Regions from separate parts of the Chroococcidiopsis sp. CCNUC1 genome, predicted to be linked through region 1. Evidence: riboswitches for the same ligand, from Rfam matches in the RefSeq annotation. Region 1 holds a riboswitch; the other holds the start of a gene.

The links. Region 1 has a riboswitch for thiamine pyrophosphate ahead of thiC (phosphomethylpyrimidine synthase). Riboswitches for the same ligand answer to the same signal wherever they lie in the genome.
Region 2: linked by a shared signal. The riboswitch ahead of thiO (glycine oxidase ThiO) and the one ahead of thiC (phosphomethylpyrimidine synthase) in region 1 are both predicted to bind thiamine pyrophosphate.

What each region holds. Positions count from the first base shown of each region.
Region 1 covers NZ_CP097480.1:2,916,508-2,926,010, reverse strand. Annotated here, with positions in the region: gene M5J74_RS13650 (ATP-binding protein) at 1-2,800, shown strand, start outside; gene M5J74_RS13645 (tetratricopeptide repeat protein) at 2,884-3,486, opposite strand; gene hpf (ribosome hibernation-promoting factor, HPF/YfiA family) at 3,578-4,219, opposite strand; gene M5J74_RS13635 (hypothetical protein) at 4,465-4,743, opposite strand; gene lipB (lipoyl(octanoyl) transferase LipB) at 4,742-5,467, shown strand; gene M5J74_RS13625 (pentapeptide repeat-containing protein) at 5,547-6,275, opposite strand; TPP riboswitch at 6,474-6,569, shown strand; gene thiC (phosphomethylpyrimidine synthase) at 6,577-7,947, shown strand; gene M5J74_RS13615 (SDR family oxidoreductase) at 8,218-9,135, shown strand; gene M5J74_RS13610 (succinate--CoA ligase subunit beta) at 9,264-9,503, shown strand, end outside.
Region 2 covers NZ_CP097480.1:4,747,877-4,757,379, forward strand. Annotated here, with positions in the region: gene M5J74_RS21835 (tetratricopeptide repeat protein) at 459-917, shown strand; gene M5J74_RS21840 (hypothetical protein) at 979-1,263, shown strand; gene M5J74_RS21845 (hypothetical protein) at 1,335-1,622, shown strand; gene cimA (citramalate synthase) at 1,637-3,295, opposite strand; gene M5J74_RS21855 (2Fe-2S iron-sulfur cluster-binding protein) at 3,390-3,728, shown strand; TPP riboswitch at 3,868-3,963, shown strand; partial or broken gene thiO (glycine oxidase ThiO) at 4,058-5,147, shown strand; partial or broken gene M5J74_RS33610 (thiazole synthase) at 5,300-6,091, shown strand; gene psb34 (photosystem II assembly protein Psb34) at 6,241-6,420, shown strand; gene ilvD (dihydroxy-acid dehydratase) at 6,910-8,595, shown strand; gene M5J74_RS21880 (OmpA family protein) at 8,637-9,281, opposite strand; gene M5J74_RS21885 (hypothetical protein) at 9,278-9,503, opposite strand, start outside.

The sequences.
Region 1 (9,503 bases):
GGCGATTTTGCTATTGGCAGGGTATGCAGGTAATTATTTCAGCTTGCCGCTCTTTTTTGGCGTAGATTTTTTGTTTGGTAGTATTTCTGTTTTATTAGTAGTGCGCTTTTTCGGTATTCGCTGGGGAACAATTGCCGCAGCGATCGCCTCCGTACACACTTTCTTTCTCTGGAATCATCCCTACGCCGCGATCGTTTTGATTGGCGAAGCATTATTTATTGGTTTACTGTGGCGCAACCAAAGACAAAGTTTGGTGCTATTAGATGTCATTTACTGGCTGGTGTTGGGTATCCCGTTGGTGTGGCTGTTTTATTCCCGCTTGTTACACGTCGATTCGGCTCAAACTTGGTTAGTGGTGTTGAAACAGTCTGTCAATGGCATTTTTAACTCTATTATCGCTAGCTTGGCAATTAATTACTTACCTATTTCTAGATGGGTGAGTCGTGCCCAAGTCAGGCATACTCCATCCATGCGACAGGTTTTGTTATCTCTTTGTGCGACTTCCTGTTTTTTACCTGCACTAATTTTAGTTGTTTTAGATTGCAATTTGGTTTCCCAACAGATCCACAACACAATTCAAGTTGAACTTAAAGATACTGCTCAAGAGGTGATAGCTGGTTTGGCAGATCGCCAGCGTGAATATTTAAATGTTTTATCTCAACTCGGTCAATTAGCTACTAATAATACGACCGCTAACGCGCCTTCAACGCAATTACAGCACAGCCTGGAGTTGCTACAGCAAGTTTATCCCGAATTAATTCTATTACAAGTTATTAATGCTACCGATACTATTGTTGCCTCTGCACCCCAAATCGATCCAGCCTTAACTTCACCTGGCAAATTAGATGCACAGCACATAAAGACTTTAAAGCAGATCGAAACTAGTCTCAAACCCACTATAGGCAACGTCCACATCCATCCGAATGAACGAATTCCCCAAATCGATATTGGCGTACCGATACTAACTAACAATCGCTTATCTGGTGTAGTATACGCTCACCTCAACCTCTCCTATTTAGAGAACTTTTTGCGATCGCAGCTTTCTCACAGAGTTCACCAAATTATTCTTCTCGACTCTCATAACCAGATCGTTGCCAGTAGCGATTCTAAATTACAACTGATGCAAAATTTCGATCGCCTGCGTGGGGGAGAAATGCGATCGCTGAGTCAAAAGACAGCCAGTGGAAATATATATTTTGAAAATACATACCTATGGTTACCACCTAAAGGCAAACTTCCGGCGATGGTACGCTGGCGACGCTCTCTATATGTTAAAGAACAGCCGCTGAACGATCGTTCTCAATGGAAACTTATTTTAGAAATTCCGGCTGCACCTTATATCGACCACCTACAGCAAACTTATATTAACGACCTTACTTTCATGCTAGTTACGGTATTGATTGTTTTAATTGGCGGCATACTACTCAGCCGTAAATTAGCAAATCCATTAACCCAGTTAGCTACTGTAACTACAGATTTATCCTCCCAATTGCCAGAAAATAACTTGATGCAATTTCCTACTAGTCAGGTAGTAGAAATTAATTCGTTGATTGGGAATTTTCAGTTCATGACGGTGGCTTTAAATGAAAAGTTTCAAGAAGTGCAGGCAGCAAACGAATCTCTACAACAAAGAGTCCAAGAGCGTACCAAAGAACTATTGCGAACTAATCGAAAATTAGAGCGTGAAATTAACGAGCGTCAGCAAGCTGATGCGGCTCTCCGAGAGAGTGAAGAACGCTATAGAGATTTATTTGAAAATGCTAGCGATCTAATTCAAAGTGTTACACCAGACGGTCATTTAGTATATGTAAATCGAGCCTGGAAAGAAACTTTAGATTATAGTGAAGATGAAATTTCTCGTTTGAGAATTTTTGATGTTATTCATCCCGATAATTTAGAGCATTGCCAGAAAACTTTTCGGGAAGTCATGTCAGGAAAACAGATTTCGGAAATAGAAACGGCATTTATAACTAAACAAGGTGAGAAAGTTTGGGTTGCAGGTAGTATTAATTGTAAAATTATCAATGGTAAGCCAATCGCTACCCGTGGTATATTTCGCAATATCACAGAACGAAAGTTAGCCGAAGCTGAGATGATTTACGCTTTAGAAAAAGAGAAACAGTTAGTAGAACTGAAATCGCGATTTATTACTACAGCATCTCACGAATTTCGGACTCCGCTAACAACAATTCTAATGTCAGCTAAGCTACTCGAACAATTTGGCGATCGCGCTTCAGAAGATAAAAAACGCATGTATCTCGATCGAATTCAAATTGCTACCAAACGCATGACACAATTGTTAGATGATGTTTTACTGATTGGTAAAGCTGAAGCCGAAAAACTCGAATTCAATCCCACACCAGTACCCTTAGAACAATTTTGCCATGACTTAGTAGAAGAAATGCGGATGAGTGCTAGTAGCAAACACTCAATTATTTTTACCAGTCAAGCACAACCGATAACTGCTAATGTCGATGAAAAATTGCTCCGTTATATTTTGAGTAACTTACTTTCCAATGCAATTAAATACTCGCCTAAAGGCGGTGACATCGATTTAAGCTTATCTATTGAAGCCAGAAAAGCTACTTTCTCCATCCGCGATCGAGGAATTGGTATTCCGGCTCAAGATATAGAACAACTCTTCCATTCTTTTCATCGTGGTAGTAACGTAGAAAATATCTCTGGTACGGGCTTGGGAATGTCTATTGTCAAACAGTGTGTAGACTTGCACAGCGGCGAAATTAGCGTCACTAGTGAAGTTGGAATAGGAACGACTTTTGTTGTGACTCTGCCAATATAATCAGTTATCGGTAACTAGTCGCTAGTGACTAGTTACTGAAATTGAATCTAGCCACTAGCCACTAGCCACTCACCAACTACCCATTACTTTTCCATCTGTTGCAAAATCTGCTCTACATAACTTATGCCTGTTGAGTTGTTTTGTGTGGAGTAGAGATCTTTGGCTTTATGCAAAGATGCTTGTGCTTCGGACAAATTTCCTTGACTCCAAAATGCTACACCGAGATTTTGGTAAGAGGTTGGATCGTTGGGTTTGAGTTGAATTGCTTGTCGAAAAGCAGCGATCGCTTCTGCAAATTTGCCTTGACTACCGAGGGCGATTCCTAAATTATTGTAGGTTTCAAAATTACGCGGATTGATGGCAAGAGCATGTTTGAAGGCGTTTTCTGCTTGGATGTACTGTTGCTGATTGCCAAAAGCAAGCCCTAAATTATTGTGAGCGTTTTCGTACTGAGGATAAATTTCAATTGCTTGATTGAAAGCCGCGATCGCTTCTGAGAATTTTCCTTGTTCGGCTAACTCTACGCCTCGATTGTTGTGCGTTGCTGCTACCTGTAGGTTTTCTTGCGGTTTGATTTGCCTTGGTAACGTTTCTATAGCATAACTAGGTTGCATCCCTAGCATCAGTATGCTGACACCGACAAATGCAGCTCGGAATTTTGTCAAGAAAGCCTGTGGTACTCTCATCGCTACCTTCCTAGCAACTTCTCGCCAATTCCATTGTAGGCTTAGACAGTTATCAGTGTAGAGACGTTACGTGTAACGTCTCTACTTGTTGTTACTTAGAAACCTGTGGCTTTTCTACCGAAGTTTGGGCTTTACCGTTCTTAGCATTACCGTGCGTGTGTCCGTTGCCGTTGCGGGGTTGAATTACGCCATATCCACCATGATTGCGTTCGTAAATGACGTTTATTTCTCCAGTTTCGGCATTGCGGAACATATAAAAATCGTGATCGACGAGTTGTAGTTGTTCTAGGGCTTCATTCAGTGTCATTGGTGGCATGGCGAAGTATTTCGTGCGGACGACTTCGCTAGGTAATTCGGGAGTGCGATCGCCAATCAAATCATTAACAACAGGTGGTTCTACTGCCTCTAAGCTAGTTTTTGGCTGAGTTTTCTTGTCTTGCAATTTTTCTTTATACTTGCGTAGCTGTCGGGCAATTTTATCGGCGACTAGATCGATGCTGGCGTATAAGTTCTCGCTACTTTCCTCTGCCCGAATTACAGTTCCGTTGGCGTAAATTGTGACTTCCGCTGCTTGTTTTGGGTTGATCCTGGGATTGCGGGCTACTGACAAATGAACATCTACTTCAGTGGTTAGAGTTTGAAAATGATTGACTGCCTTTTCTATTTTCTGATTCACGTACTCGCGAATGGCATCGGTGATTTCGATGTTTTTGCCATGGATCACAAGCTTCATATTTAATTCTCCCGATGGATACGAACCAAATTTGTGTTAGGTTAAATACAAAGCAGCAACAATTTGCTGTCAGTGTCTACTTACTAAAAGCCCGAATTCTGGTGTTTTAAGTACTCCAGAAATCAATCGATTGGTGCGCTTTTTGTCACCATTTAACCACGCTTTAGTTTATCAACTTCGCTATTTTGCGATGAAAATTTACCAGTCGCACTTCCTGACGAAAAGGGTTTGTTCCTGCTAATAAACTACAGGTATTTCCCAGTTGGAGGGCGATCTGGGATTTTTCCTAGTAGAATCTCGACTTTCACATCGAGTCTGGCGTGGTGGTAAAGCCTTCCTCCCTGCTGTGTTTGTGTTTCTACTTTCAAGTTAGCACTTTGTATTCTGGAAAACAGAGAGGTTTTAGTTCTTTTTAATATCCTTCGCATTCCTTGACATTTCTTGATGTAGTCAATCGCAAATGCAATAAAATTTGGTAAAAAATACGCTTGAACTTTTTTGCGATCGCTTGTAATCATCTCCATGAAACGCCATCAATGCTATCTTTATAATTACGGACTCGTCTGTTATGCTGAGGCTTGGAATTGGCAAAAACATCTGTTGCAACAGCGCCGCCAAGATCCCGATTTACCTGATGTCTTAATTTTGCTAGAACACCCGCCAGTCTACACTTTAGGACACGGAGCTAGTTTAGATTTTCTGCAATTCGACCTTGACAAAAGTGCAGAAAAAGTATACAGGATAGAAAGAGGTGGAGAGGTAACTTATCACTGTCCCGGTCAACTGGTAGGCTACCCGATTTTAAATCTGCAATTCCACCACAAAGATTTGCACTGGTATTTGCGGCAGCTAGAAGAAGTCTTAATTCGCGTATTAGCAGTGTACGGGTTGCAGGGCGATCGCGTCCCTGGTTTAACTGGGGTATGGTTGGAAGGATATAAAGTCGCCGCGATCGGGATTAAAGTCAGTCGCTGGGTGACAATGCATGGTTTTGCTTTGAATGTCTGTCCCGATATGGCAGGTTTCAGTAAAATTGTCCCCTGCGGGATTGCCGATAAACCCGTGGGTAGTTTAGCTCAATGGATACCAGATATTCAACTAGAGCAGGTGAAATTGCAAGTTGCGCGATCGTTTGCAGAGGTATTTGAAGTAGATTTAGTAGAGCAAAAAGGATTGGAAGAAGATATAGATCGATACAGTTTGGTTAAAAACGATAGATCCTCAAAGATTCCCCCTAGCCTGCCTTGAGAAGGGGGAACAATGCCCCCTTTTTAAGGGGGGTTGGGGGATCGAGATCTGAATCTTCAATTGGGTAACTCCCAATCACCTAATCATTTCTCATACCATCAGGTAAATAAACACCTTTAAGATCTGCACCGCGCAGATTAGTTCCTGCTAATTTTGCCCCTTGCAAATTTGCATCTTGTAGAGAAGCATTTCGTAAATCGGCATTTCTTAAGTTTGTATTTCCCAAATAAGCATCATCTAGTACAGCATCTCGGAGAATCGCCCGTTGAAAATTAGCATCTTGAAGATTAGCATTTTCTAATATTGCGAGTTGCAAATCGGCATCTCGAAAATTAACGCCCCTGAGATAAGCAGTATCTAGTTTTGCACCTCGAAGACTGCTACCCTCTAGATTGGCATTTTCCAGGTTTACTTTTTCTAAGTTGGCATTATTCAAGTTAGCATTGTCTAAATCGACAGATCTCAGGTAAGAATTTTCTAATTTCGCACCTCGAAGATTGCTACTTGCTAAATTAGCATTTTCTAAATTTGTATTTTCTAAGTCAGCATTTTCTAAGTTGGCATAACTAAGATCGGCATTTCTCATATTTGCACCTCTCAGTTTTGCACCCCTCAATTTTGCACCTTGAAGCTCGGCATTTTCTAGGTTACATCCTTCACATTCATTAGTAGATAGTAACTGTTCGATCGCGCTATTTTGTTGCTTAACTAATTGAACGCTGCGATCGCTCGATCGGATGCTGGGATTGTAGGGTGCGATCGGTGGATCGTTCGCGTAAGCCAGTAAACTTAGTATAGGAGCTAACATCGCGTATAAAATCCTGAAGCGATCGGTTATTAATTTTTAGTCTAATCTTTTCGGAAATAGACAGTATATTTTTCCCGCCAAATCTTATTTTTACGAGCTTTCGCCTTACTCCAACAATCATTTAGCTTGCATACATAGAAAAAATTAATTAACTCAAAAATTAACAAACTGCGGCTGGGTAGAAGTGATACAATCGACAACCATAGCTAGGGGTGTCTGGGAAACCAGGCTGAGACAGTCCCTTAGAACCTGAGACTGGGTAATACCAGCGGAGGGAAGCTGTTTATGCGAGGAACTCGAAATGCGTACAGAATGGATCGCGAAGCGTCGCGGGCAAGATAACGTGTCTCAAATGCACTTTGCCCGTAAAGGTGTAATAACCGAAGAAATGCATCATGTCGCCCGACGGGAGAATTTACCCGTGGAGTTGATTCGAGATGAAGTAGCGCGGGGACGCATGATTATCCCTGCCAATATCAATCATCCCAATTTGGAACCGATGTGTATTGGCATCGCCTCCAAATGTAAGGTGAATGCTAATCTTGGTGCTTCACCCAACTCTTCCAACCTAGATGAAGAAGTTGCCAAGCTCAATCTAGCGGTAAAATATGGAGCCGATACCGTCATGGACTTATCCACAGGCGGCGGTAACTTAGATGAAATTCGCACTGCAATTATTAACGCTTCTCCGGTGCCAATTGGCACTGTACCAGTCTATCAAGCTTTAGAAAGCGTCCACGGTAGTATTGAAAAGCTCACTGCGGAAGATTTTCTCCACATCATCGAGAAACACGCCCAGCAAGGTGTAGACTATATGACAATTCATGCTGGGATTTTAATCGAGCATTTGCCATTAGTCAAAAACCGAATTACCGGAATTGTCTCCCGTGGTGGAGGTATTTTAGCGCGGTGGATGTTGCACCATCACAAACAAAATCCGCTGTACACGCACTTGCGCGACATTATCGAGATTTTTAAGAAATACGACGTGTCCTTTAGTTTGGGTGACTCTCTACGCCCTGGCTGTCTCCACGATGCATCCGACGAGGCACAGTTAGCAGAATTAAAAACTTTGGGACAACTGACTCGTAAAGCCTGGGAACACGATGTCCAAGTCATGGTAGAAGGACCAGGACACGTCCCGATGGATCAAATTGAATTTAACGTCCGCAAGCAGATGGAAGAGTGTTCGGAAGCACCTTTTTACGTGCTGGGACCACTGGTAACGGATATTGCCCCAGGCTACGACCATATCACTTCTGCGATCGGGGCAGCAATGGCAGGTTGGTATGGTACGGCAATGTTATGCTATGTCACACCTAAAGAACATTTGGGCTTACCCGATGCGGAAGACGTGCGGAATGGTTTGATTGCCTACAAAATCGCCGCTCACGCTGCGGACGTGGCAAGACACCGCATCGGTGCTAGAGATAGGGATGACGAGCTTTCAACCGCCCGTTACAATTTCGACTGGAATCGTCAGTTTGAATTATCCCTCGATCCAGACAGGGCAAAGGAATATCACGACGAAACCCTGCCAGCAGATATTTATAAAACTGCTGAATTCTGCTCGATGTGCGGTCCCAAATTCTGCCCGATGCAAACAAAAGTTGATGCTGACGCGCTGACGGAACTAGAAAAGTTCTTGGCACGAGAAACTGTGAAAGGATAGTGGTGAGTGGTGCGTGAAGAAGGGGTGTAGGGTGTAGGGTGTGGGGTGTGGGAAATTTGTTTTTGGTTGTTGGTTGTTGGTTGTTGGTTGTCGCTCCCTCAACTTCGCGACTCTCCTTCAGCTCCCTCAGCCCCCTCAGCCCCCTCAGCTCTCTTAATTGTGTCTCCTCAGATATAAGACAAGTTTGCCCTCGTCGCTTTAAAATCTTTGCAGAACATAGGGTAGGATTGTCTGTCTCGCCCTAATTGTTGCTCGTTAAATTGACTAAAAATGCTTTCTTTATCCGAACAAGTTGTATTAATTACTGGTGCTTCTACTGGCATTGGGGCAGCACTGGCAAAAATTTTAGCAGAACGATTTAAGACGATTCGCTTAGTCTTGGCAGCTAGAGATGCAGACAAGTTGGAAAAGGTCGCTAGTCACTGTCGGCAATTAGGGGCAGAAGTTCTCATCGTTCCCACAGATTTAGCACAGACTGACCAAGTTGAAGCCCTAGCCCAAGCCGCGATCGCAAAATTCGGTCGCGTTGATGCTTTAGTTAATAATGCTGGCTACGGACAGATGGGACCCATAGAACTCATTCCCCACGAAGCTGCTGCCAGACAATTTCAAATCAACGTGCTAGCACCCTTAGCGCTGATCCGCAGCTTAATTCCGCTGATGCGCGATCGCGGTGGTGGCAGAATTATCAATATTAGTTCGCTGGGTGGTAGGATGGCTTTCCCGTTTGGCGGTTTGTATAGTGGTTCAAAATTTGCCCTCGAGGGACTCAGCGATGCTTTGCGCATGGAACTAGCACCATTCAATATTAAAGTCAGCGTCATCGAACCAGGTCCAGTCAGCACGGATTTTTTTGCCGCCGCCGCCCAAGCTGTAGAATCAACCGTAGCCACTCCCGAACGCACCCCCTATCGCGCTGCTTTTGAAAAATTAAAAGATTTAGAGAAACACACGAGTAGCCGTGCTTGGAGTGCCGAACGAGTTGCAGAAGCAATTGTTAAAGCACTGACAGATTCTCATCCCCGCCCGCGCTATATTGCAGCAACAGGGGGAAATTTTTTGGTGTTTATGATGACGAAAGTTTTATCAACTAAAGTTGTCGATCGCTTTTGGCAGCGATTTTATGGCATTAACCTTGTAGCGCAAGATTGGCAAAAGCATCGTTTAGGCTTGAAGGATGAAGTATAAATGAATTGGTAATTGGTAATTGGTAGTTGGTAGTTGGTAGTTCTCGATCGCTACCCTAATCCCTTAGTGCTAAATCCTAATCCCTCCTGACCCATTACCCATTACCTATTACCTATTACCATCAAAAAATGGATCTACTAGAGTATCAAGCTAAAGAATGGTTTCGCGAGATTGGTATTCCAGTTTTACCTTCCCAAAGAATCGATCGTCCCCGCGATTTGAAGGGGTTGAAGATTCCCTATCCAGTAGTACTCAAATCGCAAGTGCGGACGGGAGGTAGGGGAAAAGCTGGGGGAGTAAAGATCGTCACGAATACGATCGACGCGATCGCTGCGGCACAAACGATCTTCAATTTACCAATTTTAGGG
Region 2 (9,503 bases), 1.8 Mb from region 1:
ATGCTTTAACTTCATAAAACACACTCTTGTCATATGTTAAAGGTGAACCCAAAGGAAGGTTTTGAATTACAAGTGGAAGCACACCATCTGGTACTACGTTTACTAATTTACCATTTGTCTTGTCTCTCTTTTGGGGTGATTCAAATTTTTCGGTATTTTCTGGAATTGGAATACCTAGTCTGATAGTAGCTAGTGCAAAGTGTAGATATCTTCATAGACTGACAAAGATAAACGCTCAAATATAGAGCAGCAAAACAAGAATACAAAATAAACTTAACTCTATTTTTCTCAATACTATAAGTGTGATTTTGCTGAAAACATTTACTTGCACTTGCTAGCTAAATTAGGTAAAATTACAATAATTTTATAAAATTGATTATGCTTTGATAGATAAAAGCAAAAATAGTAATGTAAATTTTATATATTAGGTGATATAAATAATAATTAAGTTTTTATATTTGGTTGTTACTGTTTTTTCTACTACAATGTCGATTCTATCTTTTCTTCAAAATGTATCAACAGCTCAAGAGTATCCAGGTTGCTTTATAATTGGTTCAGATAGCAAGATAGTTAGCCTTGACCCTCTATGCAAAAAGCGTAATGACGAGAAGAAATTAAGAATTGCAATGAAAGCCAACGAACTTTATCATCAGGGAATTGAATTAGGTCGTAAAGGATTTTATAAGGAAGCAATTTCTAATTATACTCAAGCAATTAATCTCAATCCTGATTTTGCAGAGGCTTATGTTTCTCGTGCTACCGTTCGATATTTAACAGAAGATGAACAGGGAGGTTTTGAAGACCTCAATAAGGCTTTGAATATATATAAGGATAGGGGAGATACACAAAGATATAATATCGTTCTCGATATGGTTCAGCATATACGAAGAGAGGCTGAATGGGAGAAAAACCCCTAGTTATTCCAACTTGTTGAAGAAGTTCAGATGTAACGTTCTAAAAATAGAATTAAAAGATATAGTGAAAGCCAACGAATTTTATCAACAAGGGAGTGACCGAGCTAGAAGAGGGCTTTATAAAGAAGCATTTGAGGATTTCACTCAAGCAATTAATCTCAATCCTGGTTTTGTAGAAGCTTATATTTACCGCGCTCATGCTAGAACTTTAACAGGAGATAAACAGGGGGCAGTGACAGATTTTCAAAAAGCTATAGATATCTACAAAGCTAGAGGAAGAGCCGACATAGCCGATCTGCTTTTAACACCATTACAGGCACTAAAAAATGAAATTGAATGGGGTGAGTAAGCTTAAATAAGTTCCTTTTTTTTGAAGAAATTTGTCTATAAGATAATAGACGTGAGAGTTTAAAAAATCTCATGAAAGCCAACGAATTTTATCAACAAGGGATCGATCGAGGTAGAAAAGGTCAATACAAAGAAGCATTTGACGATCTTACTCAAGCCATTAATCTCAATCCTGAGTTTGCAGAAGCTTATATTTACCGCGCTCATGCTAGAACTTTAACAGGAGATAAACAGGGGGCAGTGACAGATTTTCAAAAAGCTATAGATATCTACAAAGCTAGAGGAAGATCGGATATAGCCGACATGCTTCTAACACCATTACAGGCACTAAAAAATGAAATTGAATGGGGTGACGAATAATAGCTAATTTTAGCCTAACTAGAAGCACTTAATACTATTTCTGCCATCATATGCAACATTAATCCGTATTCCAATCCTTCTACAACTGCCTGATAAGAAGCTTCTAAAATATTAGGAGAAACACCAACGGTCGTCCAACGCTGATGACCGTTTTTTGATTCTACTAAGACGCGAGTTTTTGCTGCCGTACCACTGTGTCCGTCTAAAATTCTGACTTTGTAATCGCTTAATTCAAACTGAGCAATTTGTGGATAAAAGTTAACTAAAGCTTTTCTTAACGCCCTGTCTAATGCTGCTACAGGACCATTTCCCTCGGCGGCTTCGAGAATGTCTTGACCGTTGACAGTTAGTTTAACAGTAGCGAGGGCATTAGTATTCGATCGCCCTTCGACTAAATCGCAGTGAACTTGAAAGCCTTTAATTTCAAAAAATTGCTGTCGTTTACCTAAAGCCTCGCGCATGAGGAGATCGAAACTGGCTTCAGCAGCTTCAAATTGATAGCCTTCACTTTCTAATTCTTTCAAGCGTTGCAGAATTTGTCGTGCTGTAGGGTTATGTTTATCTAATTCAATCCCAAAAGTACGGGCTTTAGCGACGACATTGCTAATTCCTGCTTGGTCAGAAATCACGATACGGCGGCGATTGCCAATTTGTTCTGGTTGAATATGTTCGTAGGTAAGGGGATTGCGTTCTACAGCCGAGACATGGATACCCCCCTTATGGGCAAAGGCAGAACGCCCTACAAAAGGTGCGTGTTCGTCAGGGGCAAGGTTGACAACTTCGCTGACAAAACGACTGACTTCAGTTAGTTGAGGCATTTGTGCGTCAGCAAGGCATTGGTATCCGAGTTTGAGCTGTAAGTTAGGGATGAGAGAACAGAGGTTAGCATTACCGCAGCGTTCGCCGTAGCCGTTGATCGTCCCCTGTACCATCTTCGCCCCTTCCATCACAGCGGCGATCGCATTGGCGACAGCTGTATCGGAATCGTTGTGGGTATGGATTCCTATTTGGGGAATGGGTAGGGGCGCACAGCTGTGCGCCCCTACAGAAATAAATGAGGCTACGTCGCGAACAATAGAACTAATTTCATGTGGGAGAGTCCCGCCGTTGGTGTCGCACAGGACGAGCCATTCTGCGCCAGAGGCGATCGCGGCTGCTAGCGTTTTTAAGGCATAATCGCGATTGTGTTTATAGCCATCAAACCAGTGTTCGGCATCGTAAATGACTCGTCGCCCTTGGCTGCGAAGGTAGGCAACTGTATCGCGAATCATCTCTAAATTTTCTTCCAGGCTGCATTTTAGCCCTTCTGTAACGTGGAGATCCCAAGATTTACCAAAAATTGTCACCCAACGAGTTCCAGCAGCCAGAATCGCTTGCAGGAGTGAATCTTCAGCCGCACTAACATGGGGGCGACGGGTAGAACAAAAAGCAACGACTTCGGCTTGTTTGAGGGGCTCTTCCTTCAACTGCCAGAAAAATTGTACGTCTCTAGGATTTGCCCCAGGCCATCCACCTTCAATAAAGGGAACGCCCAATTGGTCGAGTTGGCGGGCAATGCGTAATTTATCCTCTAAGGATACAGACAAGCCTTCACGCTGCGTACCGTCGCGTAGGGTTGTATCGTAAATCCAGATCTGGTTTGGGTTGGAGGCGAGGGGTAATGCTTCGGTCATAGGGAAAGAACAAACACAGGAAAGCTCGAACTCTAGAAAGCGATATTCTGATTTTAGGTAGAACTAGATGGTGGAGTCGCTAGCTAACATGGATATGGTAAAGGTAATTGCTCAAGGTAAAACAATTGAATGCGATCGCGGCGCTAATTTACGACAAGTCTTGCTTAAGCATGACATTGAGTTGTACAACGGTGGCGCTAAAGTTATCAATTGTCACGGTATTGGCAGTTGCGGTACTTGTGCGGTGTTAGTCGAAGGCGAAGTTTCCGAACCAAATTGGCAAGATAAAACCCGTCGCTCCCTTCCTCCCCATTCTCCCACGCGCAACCTAAGGTTAGCGTGCCAGACAAAAGTTTTAGGTGATGTAAAGGTAACAAAATTTGACGGCTTCTGGGGACAAGGTACGGAAACTGTGTGGAATTCGGAATTATAGAAAGTGAAAGCTGAGGGGTTTATTGATGGAGATGATCTGCGTTTTTCCTGTCGATGTGTTATGTAGCGAACTACTATGACAATAGGGATAACATGAGAAGCTATGCACATTTTCCGCTTATCCGCGTGCTAGGATAGTCAACCATAGCTAGGGGTGTCTGGGGAACCAGGCTGAGATAGTCCCTTAGAACCTGAGACTGGGTAATACCAGCGGAGGGAAGCTGTTTATGAGAACTCAAGATATATACAGAATGGCTGGCGAAGCATTGCAGGTAAAAGCGATCGCTCAATTTCTCGCCTCTTGCCTAACTCACAAATGACAAATGACAAATGACAAATGACATTTTAATTATTGGTGGCGGGGTCGTTGGTTTGGCGATCGCCGTTGAGTTAAGATTGCGCGGTGCATCTGTCACTTTACTCTGTCGCGATTTTCATGCTGCGGCAAGTCATGCAGCGGCGGGAATGCTAGCGCCTCAAGCCGAGCAAATCCCTCCAGGGGCAATGTTAGATCTGTGTTTGCGATCGCGATCGCTCTACCCCGAATGGACGCGCAAGCTAGAAGAAATTAGCGGTAAACCAACAGGTTACTGGGCTTGCGGCATTCTCGCGCCTGTTTATGAAGATGTAGGGGCGCACAGCCGTACACTCCTACAAGAAAATAATTCTTCCCCCGCTTACTATCTCGATAAAGAGGCAATCCACCTCTATCAACCAGGATTGAGTGAAGCAGTTGAGGGCGGTTGGTGGTATCCCGAAGATGCTCAAGTCGATAATCGGGCTTTGACTTTGGCTTTATGGTCGGCAGCAGAATCTTTGGGCGTAGATTTGCACGATGGAATTGCTGTTGAAGGCATTTTACAGCATCAAGGGCGAGTTATTGGCGTTCAGACTGCCAGTGGCAACTTCTCAGCCGATCGCTATATCCTGGCATCTGGTGCTTGGTCGTCAGAGTTGTTACCTTTACCCGTGCGTCCGAAAAAAGGGCAAATGCTATCGGTACAAATACCAGATAGCGATCGCGCTGATGCGATGCTCCAGCGGGTTTTGTATGCTTCAGATGTCTACATCGTACCGCGCCGCGAACGCCGCATTATTATTGGTGCTACCAGTGAAGATGTAGGATTTACCCCTTATAATACCCCAGCGGGAATTCAAACTTTACTGCAACGAGCCATTCGGATCTATCCCCAGTTACAAGATTATCCAATTCGCGAATTTTGGTGGGGTTTTCGTCCTGCGACTCCTGACGAACTACCCATTTTAGGAAATAGCCCCTGCTCGAATCTTACCTTAGCCACTGGTCACTATCGCAACGGTATCCTCCTCGCACCCATCACTGCCAAGTTAATTGCTGACTTATGGGAACAAAAATTAGATCCTTTGCTAGAGAGTTTTAGTTATTTACGATTTCTTGGCGAGAGTTGGAAGTCGGGAGTCGGGAGTCGGGAGAAGAGAGCTGAGGGAGCTGAGGGAGACATTGCCTACCAATTACCAACTACCAATTACCAATTACCAATTACCAAAAATTCACAAATGCAAACCTTAGATCTATCACAGCAACAGTCCCTCGATCGCCCTTTAGTGATTGCCGATCGCACTTTTTCTTCCCGCTTGATGACTGGTACTGGTAAGTATCGCAACGTAGAAGAGATGCAGCAAAGCGTGGTTGCTAGCGGTTGTCAAATTGTCACCGTTGCTGTGCGACGAGTGCAAACAAAAGCACCTGGACATGAAAATTTAGCTGAGGCTTTGGATTGGACAAAGCTGTGGATGTTGCCCAATACTGCTGGTTGTCAGACGGCGGAAGAAGCAATTCGCGTTGCTCGTTTGGGGCGCGAGATGGCGAAGGTTTTAGGACAAGAAGATAACAATTTTGTCAAGTTAGAAGTGATTCCCGATCCAAAATATTTGCTGCCCGATCCGATCGGGACTTTACAAGCAGCAGAACAACTGGTGAAGGAAGGGTTTGCTGTATTACCTTACATCAATGCCGATCCAATGCTGGCGAAACGCTTGGAGGAAGTCGGCTGCGTGACTGTGATGCCTTTGGCTTCTCCAATTGGTTCTGGACAAGGATTGAAAACAACGGCAAATATTCAAATCATCATTGAAAATGCTGGCGTACCAGTGGTGGTAGATGCGGGAATTGGCACGCCTAGCGAAGCCGCGCAAGCAATGGAGTTGGGGGCAGATGCTTTACTGATTAACACGGCGATCGCCCAAGCTAAGAACCCTCCTGCTATGGCACGCGGTATGAAACTAGCCACCGAAGCCGGACGACTCGCCTACCTCGCCGGACGAATACCAATTAAAGATTACGCGATCGCTAGTTCCCCTCTTAGCGGCACTGTCACGAGCTAAAGCGGTTGTTTCCCCAACTCCTGTAAGGGCGTACAGCCGTGCGCCCCTACCGACTCCCGTATATGTAAATTTTCTTAACTAAAGTATGAGAGTATTTCTACCATTTTTTGTTACAGTTAAGCAAAGCAAAAATAGAAAGGACTTGATTCATGCCCTATACCACCGAAGAAGGCGGTCGTTTAAATAACTTTGCTGTAGAACCCAAAGTTTACACGGCAGAACCACCAAGCAGTACTCAGAAGCGTAACTATATTATTGGTGGCGTTGCAGGTGCATTTTTGGTTGTGGCTTTAGTATTCGTTGCTGTGGCGGTCTCTAGCGCCAGTTAACATTAAGGGTTTTTGACAATTTAACCATTAGTTTTTCGCCAAATACCCGACGATCGCGATCGCACCTACTATACAAGGTGAGAGATCTAAGCAGTAAAGAAGTATTTGGGCGAAATTTTTGTTTTTGGTTTCAGTATTAGAGTGGGCGTTGCTCACCCTACACCTCTAGCGTTATTTATATTTATTGATTTTTACTCAAAAAACAACAATGCGATCGCTGCTTTTTTACCACTAGTTCAGTCAACAATCGCTATTAATCTCAATTCAAGCAGGCAAACTTTTTGCCTTGCCATTTAACTCACTATCCTTGTCGAGAAGCAGAAATTTAGTTAAATTTCTGCTCTCGACATTACTATTATGTAACTTTGCTGTGAATATCAGTATCTATCTGCGGCATGATTAAATCGTAAGAAGTTCTATTACCAAGTCCAATCTTTTTTTGCGACAATACAAACTCTGCCCCTACGATCGTATCCCCAAGGATAGAAAATGTCGGACAACCTCAGAAGTCAAGTCGTTACCCAAGGCGTACAGCGATCGCCTAACCGTGCTATGTTACGGGCTGTCGGTTTTGGCGATGCAGATTTTACTAAACCCATCGTTGGTATTTCTAACAGTTACAGTACCATTACTCCCTGCAACATGGGAATTAACGAGCTTGCCCAACGTGCTGTAGCCGGAGTGCGTAACTCTGGGGGAATGCCGCAAATGTTCGGTACGATTACCATCAGCGACGGCATTTCGATGGGAACGGAAGGGATGAAATATTCCCTCGTATCGCGGGAAGTGATTGCCGATTCAATTGAAACTGTCTGTAACGGACAGAGTATGGATGGAGTCTTGGCGATCGGCGGTTGCGATAAGAACATGCCAGGGGCGATGATTGCTATGGCGCGGATGAATATCCCAGCAATATTTGTCTATGGTGGAACAATTAAACCCGGACACTACAACGGCAAAGATTTAACAGTTGTCAGTGCATTTGAAGCTGTAGGACAATACAGTGCTGGCAAAATTGACGAAACAGAATTAATCGAAGTCGAACGCCGTGCTTGTCCTGGGGCTGGGTCCTGTGGTGGAATGTATACGGCAAATACAATGTCTTCTGCGTTTGAAGCTATGGGGATGAGCTTGCCCTATTCTTCCACAATGGCAGCGGAGGATGCAGAAAAAGCCGAAAGTACGGAAAAATCAGCTTTTGTTTTAGTTGAAGCCATTCGCAACCAACTTTTACCCCGTCAAATTCTCACTCGTAAGGCGTTTGAAAATGCGATCGCGACGATCATGGCTGTGGGTGGTTCTACCAATTCTGTTTTACACCTGCTGGCGATCGCCCATTCAATAGGAGTAGAACTCACTCTAGATGACTTTGAAACCATTCGCGCCCGCGTTCCAGTCCTATGCGATCTCAAGCCGAGTGGTAGATATGTAGCAACAGATTTACACAAAGTCGGCGGAATTCCCCAAGTGATGAAAATGTTGCTCGTACATGGTTTATTACATGGCGATGCGCTGACAATTACCGGACAAACCATTGCTGAAATTTTAGCTGATGTCCCCGATACTCCACCTACAAACCAAGATGTGATTCGTCCTTGGGAAAATCCCCTTTATGCTGAAGGACACTTAGCTATTTTGAAGGGAAATTTGGCTACAGAAGGTTCGGTAGCAAAAATTACAGGGGTGAAGTTACCAAAAATTTCGGGTCCAGCGCGGGTATTTGAATCCGAGGAAGCCTGTCTAGCGGCAATTTTGGCAAAACAGATCCAAGCAGGTGATGTCATCGTCGTGCGCTACGAGGGACCCAAAGGAGGTCCTGGGATGCGAGAAATGCTAGCCCCTACTTCGGCAATTATCGGCGCTGGCTTGGGAGACTCGGTAGGATTAATCACTGACGGGCGTTTCTCCGGTGGAACATACGGTATGGTCGTCGGTCACGTCGCCCCAGAAGCCGCTGTAGGAGGTGCGATCGCCCTGGTGCAAGAAGGAGATACAATTACCATCGACGCTCGTTCCCGTGCCTTACACCTGCACGTATCGGATGAAGAATTAGCCCAACGTCGCGCTAGCTGGAAACCCCGCCCGCCACGGTATACTACAGGCGTGTTAGCAAAGTATGCCAAGTTAGTATCTTCTAGCAGTCTCGGTGCTGTGACGGATCTGGGTCTGAGTTGATATCGAAGCGAATTCTTAAAGCGGATGGCAGAGGACAAAACCTACGATCGCGGAATGATTACTTGAACTCTGCGATTTGTCCGCTGTCCTTCTAGATTGTCCGAACCGTCTGGATTCACATTTGGTGCAGCAGGTTGGCTCTCGCCATAGCCTTTAGTCCGCAAGCGTTCGGACTCTATGCCTTCCTTGCTAGCAAGCCACTGGGCGATCGCAGCAGCGCGACGCTGGGATAGCTTCATGTTATACGCATCGCTGCCTTTCGAGTCTGTATAACCGTTGACCTGCACCATAACACTACCGGATTGTTGAATCAGGCGAGCTAACTTCTCTAACCTTGGAACAGCATCGGGACGAATATTAGCTTTGTCAAAATCAAACAGCACATCAGCTGGCAGATCGATAATTGTTTCCGACTCTGTAATACGACCATCCAAGTCAGCAACCAGTCCTTCCAGATCGCTAACATCACCTGTTAATTGACTACCGGAATCCGGAAAAGATAAGGCGCGTTCTCGTTCCTGCTTCAACGGCTCCGATTGTACTTGCGCAGTAGCAAACTGCTGTACTTGTTTCGGATTAACTGACTCAGCAGTAGAAGCATCACGAGATTTCTCGATCGGCTCATTGCAACTTGCCAACATCATCGCAGAAACGCTGAAAGCCGCTTGGAGGAGAACGTATTTCATGGTCGTACCGATATACCGTCGTAAGGACCTACATCGGGAATGTTAATCGAAATAGTCTTTGTTCCGGCAGGCGGTGCAGGAAACTTAAACCACGCCACCTTAGACTTTTCGACGCTAGAAAAATTTCCCAAATCCACGATTGTTTTGTCCCTCTTTCCCAACGGCGATGCCAAGTATTGACCGGATTCATCTTTAAGCACGCCATAGCGTTTTGCTGTCGCA